Linked DNA regions of Piscinibacter gummiphilus. The protein of the gene in region 2 interacts with the protein of the main gene of each other region in a pairwise test. Links are inferred from orthologs where the notes say so. Each region holds a gene or a part of one and is shown on either strand. Other genes may lie near its edges.

Region 1 (4,609 bases), 1.0 Mb from region 2 along the record:
TGCTCACCGAGGCGAAGCCGCAGCCGCTCGACGACTCCACCCGCACCATCGACGCCCGCAATGCGTTCGTGATGTCCAGCCTGCTGCAGGAAGTCACCCGCTCCGGCACGGCGGCCCGCGCGCAGGGCACGCTGAAGCGCCCCGACATCTACGGCAAGACCGGCACCACCAACGACGCGCTCGACGCGTGGTTCGTCGGCTACCAGAAGACGATCGTGGCAGCCGTGTGGATCGGCTACGACACACCGCGCAAGCTGGGCGCCCGCGAAACGGGCGGCGGCCTCGCGTTGCCGGTCTGGATCGACTTCATGGCCACCACGCTCAAGGGCGTGCCCGTCGAGGAACCCTCGGCGCCGGGCGGCCTCGTGAACCAGGGCGGCGAGTGGTACTACGAGGAGTACACCCACGGCTCGGGCGTCAGCAGCCTCGGTCTCGACGACAAGCTGCCGGCAGCACCCAGCGAGGAAGAGAAGAAGGGCATCCTCGACCTGTTCAAGAACTGAGCGGGTCGGCGCGGCGGATGCGGGCCGTCACGGCCCGCCGCCCCTTCGAATCCGCCGCTCAGCGCGGCGGCTTGAACTGCAGCGGCACCCCGGCCTGCTCGCTTGCACAGGCCGACAGGGCCTCGAACAGCTCGCGGCCGGTGCGGTCGAGCCAGCGGCCCGACACGTGCTTGTAGTGGAAGCCACCCGACCGGGCCGCCAGCCACAGTTCGTGCAGCGGCGGCTGCGTGTTCAGCACGAGGTGGCTGCCGTTGGGCAGCTTGAGCTCGAGCAGCCCGCCGGTGCGGTGCGCGTCGATGTCCACCACGTCATCCTCCAGCCATTGGTCGACCGTGCTTTCGATGGACGCCAGCACCTCGCCGGTGAGGGTGTGGAACTCGGCATCGGTGAGCGGCGTGGGAACGAGGTCAGCGGTCATGGCCCGGTAGAATTCACTGCATGTTGCAACAGCATTCCAGTGTACCGGCCCGCCTGCTCGCGGCGTTGCGAAAGGGCCCATTGCCGGTGATGGCGCTGGCGCTCGTGCTCGGCTCCGTCGCCGCGTGCGGCCAGAAGGGCCCGCTGAGCCTGCGCGAGGGTCAGCAGCTGCAGCGCCCGCCGGTGCGTCCCGTCACGTCGCCGGCCGCGCCGCCCGCCCTCTCCCCCACCGATTCCCCGGCCGTGGCCCCGCCGCCCCCGCTCCTCACGGCGTCCGCGCCGCAATGACCGCCTCCACCATGACCCTTCCCGGCTCCCCGCACCTCGCCTACCGCGGCCCCCAGCTCTTCATCGAAGACCTGGCCGTCGCCGACCTCGCGCGCCGCTTCGGCACGCCGCTGTACGTCTACTCGAAGGCGTCGATGCTGGCCGCGCTGTCCGCCTACCAGCGCGCGCTGAAGGGCCGAGACCACCTCGTCTGCTACGCCGTGAAGGCGAACTCGAACCTGGCCGTGCTGCAGGTGTTCGCGCAGGCCGGCTGCGGCTTCGACATCGTCTCGTCGGGCGAGCTGCACCGCGTGCTCGCGGCCGGCGGCGATGCGGCGAAGGTCGTGTTCTCCGGCATCGGCAAGACGCGCGCCGAGATGCGGCACGCCCTCGAGGCCGGCGTGATGTGCTTCAACGTCGAGAGCGAGGCCGAGCTCGAGCTGCTGTCCGACGTCGCGAGCGGCCTCGGCCGCACCGCCCGCGTGAGCCTGCGCGTGAACCCGGACGTCGACGCCGGCACGCACCCGTACATCTCCACGGGCCTGAAGGGCAACAAGTTCGGCATCGCCCACGAACGGGCGCTCGCCACGTACCGGCGCGCGGCCGCCCTGCCCGGCCTCGAAGTCGCCGGCATCGACTGCCACATCGGCTCCCAGATCACCGACACCACGCCGTACCTCGACGCCCTCGACCGCGTGCTCGACCTGGTCGAGGCCGTGGAGGCCGCGGGTGTGCCCGTCCACCACCTCGACCTCGGTGGCGGGCTCGGCATCACCTACACCGACGAAACCCCGCCGTCCGCCGAGACGCTCGTCCAGCAACTGCTGGCCCGCATCGACGCGCGCGGCCATGGCCACCGCAAGGTGCTCTTCGAGCCGGGCCGCTCGCTCGTGGGCAACGCCGGCGTGCTGGTCAGCGAGGTGCTGTACCTGAAGCCCGGCGAGCAGAAGAACTTCTGCATCGTCGACGCCGCGATGAACGACCTCGCCCGCCCCGCCATGTACGAGGCCTTCATGGGCATCGTGCCGTGCGTGACGCGCGACGACGTGCCGGCAACGCACTGCGACGTGGTGGGCCCGGTGTGCGAATCGGGCGACTGGCTCGGACGCGACCGCGACCTGGCCGTCGCCTCCGGCGACTTCGTGGCCGTCCTGTCCGCGGGCGCCTACGGCATGAGCATGGCCAGCAACTACAACACCCGTGGCCGCGCGGCCGAGGTGCTGGTGTCGGGCTCGCAGGCGTGGCTCATCCGCGAACGCGAGAATCCGGCCGAGCTGTTCGCCGCCGAGCGGCTGATTCCGCAGGGCTGATCAGTCCCGCCCTTCCGCCACGGCGTGGCAGGCCACCTGCACGCCATCGGCCGCCGGCAGCAGCCGCGGCCGTTCCAGGCGGCACCGTTCGTTGGCCAGCGGGCAACGTGGATGGAAGGCACACCCGGCCGGCGGATCGAACGGGTCGGGCATCTCGCCCTGCGGCGGCGCGTCGCCGTCGCGCCGCCGACCGGGCACGGCCTCGAGCAGCAGCCGCGTGTACGGATGACGCGGCCTCGCGAAGATCGCCGCCGCCGGTGACCGCTCGACCAGCCGGCCGGCGTACATCACCCCCACTTCGTCGCTCACGTGCCGCACCACCGCGAGGTTGTGCGAGATGAACAGGTAGGCGACCCCGCGCTCCCGCTGCAGGTCCTTCATCAGGTTGAGCACCTGCGCCTGCACGGACACGTCGAGTGCCGACGTGGGCTCGTCGCACACGAGGAACGACGGATCGGTGGCCAGCGCCCGCGCGATCGAGATGCGCTGACGTTGCCCGCCCGAGAACTGGTGCGGGAACCGCGCCCCGTCGTCGGCCGACAGGCCCACCGCCGCGAGCAGCTCGCCCACCCGCACGTGGCGCTCCGCGCGGCCCATGCCGCGCTGCTGCTCGCGCAGCGGCTCGCCGACGATCTCGCGCACGGTCCAGCGCGGGTTGAGGCTCGCGTACGGGTCCTGGAACACCATCTGCACCTGGCGGCGCAGCGCCGGCGCGAACGGCCGGCCGCCGATGCGCACCTCCCCGCCGCTCGGCGCGTGCAGGCCCACCATCAGCCGGCCCACCGTGGTCTTGCCGGACCCGGACTCGCCGACGAGGCCGAAAGTCTTCCCCCGCTCGATCGAGAACGACACGTCGGCCACGGCCTGCAGCGCGCGCCGCGGCGGCCGCCCGAGGGCGCGCCGCCACCACGCGTCGGGCAGCGCGAACTGCTTGGACAGGTCGACGGCTTCGACCACGGGCGAACTCATGCCCCTCCCCTTTCGTGCAGCCAGCAGGCCGCACGGGTCGCCCCCGCCGGCATCAGGTCGGGCCGCCGGCCGGCACACGGCTCGAACACGCGGGGGCACCGCGGATGGAACGCGCAGCCCGAGGGGATGGCCGTGAGGCGCGGCATCGTGCCGTCGATCTGCACGAGCCGCTCGCGCGGGGAGGCCAGACCCGGGATCGCGCCCATCAGCCCCGACGTGTAGGGATGGCCGGGGCGGCCGACGATCGCATCCACCGGGCCGATCTCGGCGATGCGGCCCGCGTACATCACCGCCACGCGGTCGCAGGTGTCCGCCACCACGCCCATGTCGTGCGTGATCAGCATCACCGCGAGGCCGCGCTCGCGGCTCAGCCGCCGCAGCAAGGCCGTGATCTGGGCCTGCACCGACACGTCGAGCGCGGTGGTGGGTTCGTCCGCGACGATGAGGCGGGGTTCGCCGGCCAGCGCCAGCGCGATCACGACGCGCTGGCGCATGCCGCCCGAGAACTGGTGCGGATGGTCGTCGAGCCGCGACGCCGCGCCCGGGATGCCCGTCTCGGCGAGCAGCTCCGCGGCCCGGCGCCGCGCCGCCGCCGCGCTCATGGGGAAGTGCGTGCGCAGCGTCTCGGTCAGCTGCCGGCCCACGGTGTAGAGCGGGTTCAGTGCCGTGAGCGGATCCTGGAAGATGGTGGCGATGTGGCGCCCGCGCAGCGGCTGCCACGCGCGCTGCGTCAGCTGGTCGATGCGCTGGCCGTCGAAGCGGATCTCGCCGCCCGCCACGTGCCCCGGCGGATCGAGCAGGCCGGTGATGGCCGAGCCCGTCACGGACTTGCCCGCACCGGACTCGCCCACCATGCCGAGGATCTCGCCAGGCGCCATCTCGAACGACACGTCGTCGAGCGCGACCAGGTCGCCCCGGCGCGTGGGGAACACCACGCGCAGGCCGCGCACCTCGAGCAGCGGCGCTGTCATCGCAGCCTCGGGTTCAGCGCGTCGCGCAGCGCATCCCCCATCCCGTTGATCGACAGGGTGGCCAGCACCAGCACGAGGCCGGGGAAGACCGAGATCCACCAGTCGCCCGACAGCAGCAGTTCGTTGCCGATGCGGATCAGCGTGCCGAGCGAAGGTGACGTGGCAGGCACGC
Region 2 (4,608 bases):
CGCGACAACCCGCCGGCACGCGAGGGCGGTGACACCCCGCGCGACCCCGACGTCTACGGCATCGCCGCCTTCGCCACCGAAAACGGCACGTGGGGCGCCGGGGGCGGGGGCATGGTGAGCTTCGCCGACGACCGCTACCGCTGGCGAGGCGTGGCCGCACGCACGAGCCTCGACCTGACCTTCTACGGCGAGGACGGGCAGGGTCCGGCACTCGGCTACAACCTCGACGGCTGGATGTCGGTGCAGCAGGCCATGATGCGCATCGGCGAACACGACTCCTGGCTCGTCGCGCGCTGGAACTACCTGTCGCTCGCGAGCCGGTTCGACCACGCGTCCGACGTGCCGCGGGCCGGCGACATCGACCGCGCCGACACCGCGTCGGGCCTCGGCATCTCCTACGAATACGACTCGCGCGACAACCTCTTCACGCCCAGCCGCGGCTGGACGGGAGCGATCGACCTGACCTTCTACGACCCGGCCTTCGGCAGCGACACGCGGTTCCAGTCGTACCGCGGCCGCGCGTTCGCGTGGTGGCCGGTCGCGAAGGACGTCGTGGTGGGTGGGCGGGTCGACCTGCGTGCCGTCGAGGGCCGCACGCCGTTCTACATGCTGCCGTACGTCAGCCTGCGCGGCGTGCCCGCGATGCGGCTGCAGGGCACGCGCGCGGGCGTGCTCGAAAGCGAGGTTCGATGGAGCCTCACGCCGCTGTGGGGCGTGGTCGGTTTCGTGGGCGGCGGCCGGGCCTGGGGGCCGCGCACGGACTTCTCCGGGGGCGCCGACACGGTCGCGTACGGTGGGGGCGTGCGCTACCAGGCCGTGACCCGCCTCGGACTGTGGGTGGGCCTCGACTGGGCGAAGAGCACGCAGGACCGGGCCTTCTACATCCAGGTGGGCAACGCCTGGCACTGAGGGGCGGCGGAAGGACCGGGGTCACGGCCCCGCGGAGAAGGCCGCCGCGGCGTCCATCACGTCGTGCGAGGACGACAACCCCATCTGCGCGTCGATCGACGCCACGCCGTGGTCGGCGCCGGCCACGCGCTGGAGCACGAGCCGGCCGCCGCACGAGCTCCACGTGTCCACGTTGCCGCCGCGCGTGAAGGCGCCCTCGGCCAGCGTTCCGCCGCACATCACCGCGGTGCGGGCCTGCTGCTGTCGGAACTCACCGATCATCACGTCGTTGTCCCACGCACGGAAGGACAGGCCGACGAACAGCGGATTGACCGTCCACGTGGCCGCGGCCCAGGCCCCCGCGGTCTGCATCACGTCGTCCCGGTCGCCGACGATGCCGAGGTAGGGCCGTGCGGCGTCGCCCGGCCCGCAGGGCGTGGACGCCCCGTTGTAGAACGACGAAGCCGGTCCGGCGATGGACACGTAGGCATCGAAGGTCATGGGCGATTCGCACCACATGCGGTTGGTCATCACCCCGCCCATCGAGTGGCCCATCAGTGTGAGGTGGGTGAGGCCGAAGTCGGTGCGCAGCCGCGTGGCCAGCGCCTGCAGGAAGGCCTGGTCGTCCACGCCCGAGTTCATCGCGTGGTTCGTCCACGTGGTGGCGCCGGGTTCCGAGGGGAGGCTTTGCCCTTGCGGCACCACGAGCATCACCTGGTGGGCATGGAGCCAGGCCCAGTCGATGGTGGCCATGGACGTCGTGGTCGCGCTGGCGTTGAGGCCCACCTGGTAGGCGATGGCGTTCCGGTTGCCGCCGCCGCCGTGCAGCAGGACGATGGCGCGGCGGGCGCCCGCGGTGCGGTAGACGTCCACCGCGTGCGGGTGTCCGGCCACCTGGAGGGAGAGCAGATCGTCGGTGGCGGCCGGGGCAGGATCGTCGCCGCCTCCGCCGCAGGCGGACAGCAGCAGGGCAAGAGTCCATGCGGCGATGCGCGCGGGTGGTCGGATCAGGTTTTTCGTTCGCATGCCGCCATTGAACGGCTCGCCGGCGCCGCGGGCGAGGACGTTGCACAACGAATTGCGACAGTTCTGCAACATGGCGCGGCCCGTGGCGGCGCGCGCCTACACTGACCTCCCATGCAGGGAAAGCCGCTGATCCTCCTCGTCGACGACGACGCCGAACTCTCGACCATGGTGGCCGCGCTCTTCGCCCGCGAGGGCTGGGACGTCTTCCCGGTGCTCACCGGGGGCGATGGCGAACGGGCCGTCGCCACGCAGCGGCCGGATGCGGTGCTGCTCGACGTGATGCTGCCCGACGCCAACGGCTACGACCTGTGCCGCCGCTGGCGCGCCGCGCATCCGTCGCTGGGCCTGATCATGTTCACGGCCCGCGGCGATCCACTGGACCGCGTGCTGGGCCTCGAGATCGGGGCCGACGACTACCTCGCCAAACCCTTCGAGCCGCGCGAGCTGGTGGCCCGTGTGCGCGCGCTGCTGCGCCGCCAGGCGCCGGGCCGCGGCGACACCGCTTTGCTGCGCTTCGACGGCCTGGCCATCGACCTGCTCAAGCGCGAGGTGCGTGCCGCGGACCGGGTGGTGGCACTGACGAGCGTGGAATTCAAGCTGCTGGCCGCGCTCGCCCAGGCCCCGGGCCGGGCGCTGTCGCGCGCCGGGCTCTGCGCCGCGGTGCAGACCGGTGGCTACCGCCCGCTCGACCGCACGGTGGACGTGCAGGTGGCCCGCCTTCGCCGCAAGCTGCAGGACGCGTCGCCCGGCAAGGCCTGGGTCGAGACCGTGCGTGGCGAAGGCTACGTCTTCGTGCCGCATTGACCGCGATGCCGCGCCGGTTCCCCGACAGCCTCTTCGCCCGCCTGCTGGTGCTGCAGCTGGGCGTGGCTGTGGTGCTGCTCGGCGTGTTCGGTGTGCTGATCTACGTGGAGCGCAACGTCGCGGTGGCGCGGCTCGTCGCGGAACGGTGGGCGCCCGCGCTGCGGCATGCGGCGGGCTGGCCGGGCGCCGCGCCCGATCCGGTGCGGTCGCTGCTGCGCCCGGATGCCCCTCCCGCGCCGCGGCTGCTGCCGCCCTTCGTCACGCCCCGCATGCGCGCGCTGTACGAGGAGCTGGGTCGACGCGGCGTGTCGGTCGACGACGCCTCGCTCGCGCGGAGCCAGTACGGCGTGGTGCTCTGGCTGCGGGTGAGGTCACCGGACGGCACGTCGACCTGGCTCGGCCTGGCCGATGCCGCGCTGCTGCCGCGGGTGCCTGGCCGATTCCTCGCGGCGTTGCTGCTGACCGGGGTGTTCCTGGCCGCGGTCAGCTGGGTGTTCACGCGCCGGCTCACGCGGCCCCTGGAGGCGTTGCGCGCTCGGATGGGGGCGTACCGGCCCGGCGAACCCCTTCCCGAGCCGGTCGCCGCGGCGACCCCCGAGGTGGCCTCCATCGAACGCGCGTATGCCGGGCTGCTGCAGCGCTTCGATCAGCACGAACGCGAACGCGCGCTGCTGCTGGCCGGGGTGTCGCACGACCTGCGCGGGCCGCTCACCCGCATCCGCACCGCGGCCGACCTGCTGCCGGCCGACGAGGCGTCGGCCCCATGGCGCGAGGCCATCGTGCGCAACACGCAGGCGGCCGACCGGCTGATCGAAGGCTTCCTCGACCATGTGCGCGCGGGGGAACTGGCGCTGGACCAGATGGCGGACCTCGCCGCGCTGGCGCATCGCGTCGCCGCGGCCACCGGCCACGGGTCCGACGTGCTCGTGGTCACGGCCCCGCCAGCGCTCGCGTTGGGGCAGACCCATCCGCTGCTGCTCGAACGCCTGATCGCCAACCTGCTCGACAACGCGTTCAAGCACGGGAGGCCGCCGGTCGAGCTGCACGTGCGGGAGGAGGGTGGCCGGGCCGTCATCGAGGTCCTCGACCACGGCCCCGGCATCCCGCCGGACCGGCAGGCCGTGCTGGTGCAGGCCTTCGCGCGCGGCGATGCGGCCCGCGGCAGCCCCGGCACGGGCCTCGGACTCGCGATCGTCGCGCGGGTGGTGGAGCGCATGGGCGGGACCCTCGCGTTCCTGCCGCGCGGCGCACGGCACGCGGTGCGGGTCGAGCTGCCCCGGCACGCGTGACGTGACGCCTACTTCGTGTGGGCCTTGAAGAAGGACCAGATGGCGTCGGTGGCGTCGAACGTGCGGCTCGGCCGATCGCCCCGCAGGCTGCCCGGCCGCCCGCCGGGCCAGGCGTGGCCGTTGTCGCCGACGAGCAGCACCTCCACCTCTCGGCCCGGCGTGCAGCGGTACTGCCAGCGGGTCACGGTGCCGTCGACACGTTCGTCGGGGGCCGGTGCGCAGCCGTTCGCGGCGGCCCAGAAGTCACCCTGGGCCTGCGCCGGCCGCGTGGGCGTGCCGTCCCAGGCGCTGGTGACGCGGCCGCCGGGCGGCCCGCCGGCCGGCGGCACCGACGTGTCGAGCGCGCCGTTGATCATCAGCGCGGCCACCGGCGAGGCGGGCCGGGGTTCGTCGCCGAACACGGTGGCGACCACGGGGGCGATGGCCGCGAACCGGTCGGGCAGCGCGATGCCGAGGCGGTGCACCATCATCCCGCCGTTCGAGAGGCCCGTCGCGTAGACGCGCCGCGTGTCCACGGGCAGGTCGGCGGCGAGCCGGTCCAGCAGCGCACGGACGAAGCCCGTGTCGTCCACCTTGCCGGTCATCGCCGGGCCGCAGCAAT

What was found.
Region 1: the proteins of A4W93_RS10340 (region 2) and lysA interact in binary tests that used the Escherichia coli proteins (3 or more experiments, as listed by UniProt). The link is inferred for Piscinibacter gummiphilus from one-to-one orthologs.

The regions. Positions count from the first base shown.
Region 1 is NZ_CP015118.1:1,267,086-1,271,694, reverse strand. Bases 438-3,358 are described here. They hold lysA (diaminopimelate decarboxylase), read left to right. Parts: upstream 438-1,219; coding sequence 1,220-2,497; downstream 2,498-3,358. Other genes in these bases: A4W93_RS05760 (ABC transporter ATP-binding protein), read right to left, coding at 2,498-3,358; A4W93_RS05770 (lipoprotein), read left to right, coding at 942-1,208; cyaY (iron donor protein CyaY), read right to left, coding at 562-921; A4W93_RS05780 (penicillin-binding protein 1A), read left to right, coding at 438-503. In the rest of the region: more of A4W93_RS05780, read left to right, coding at 1-437; more of A4W93_RS05760, read right to left, coding at 3,359-3,466; A4W93_RS05755 (ABC transporter ATP-binding protein), read right to left, coding at 3,463-4,437; A4W93_RS05750 (ABC transporter permease), read right to left, coding at 4,434-4,609. UniProt on the Escherichia coli protein: Specifically catalyzes the decarboxylation of meso-diaminopimelate (meso-DAP) to L-lysine. Is not active against the DD- or LL-isomers of diaminopimelate.
Region 2 is NZ_CP015118.1:2,268,809-2,273,416, forward strand. Bases 952-3,871 are described here. They hold A4W93_RS10340 (response regulator transcription factor), read left to right. Parts: upstream 952-2,025; coding sequence 2,026-2,718; downstream 2,719-3,871. Other genes in these bases: A4W93_RS10335 (alpha/beta hydrolase family protein), read right to left, coding at 952-1,914; A4W93_RS10345 (ATP-binding protein), read left to right, coding at 2,724-3,871. In the rest of the region: A4W93_RS10330 (BamA/TamA family outer membrane protein), read left to right, coding at 1-909; more of A4W93_RS10335, read right to left, coding at 931-951; more of A4W93_RS10345, read left to right, coding at 3,872-4,007; A4W93_RS10350 (extracellular catalytic domain type 1 short-chain-length polyhydroxyalkanoate depolymerase), read right to left, coding at 4,016-4,608. UniProt on the Escherichia coli protein: Response regulator member of the two-component regulatory system CpxA/CpxR which responds to envelope stress response by activating expression of downstream genes including cpxP, degP, dsbA and ppiA.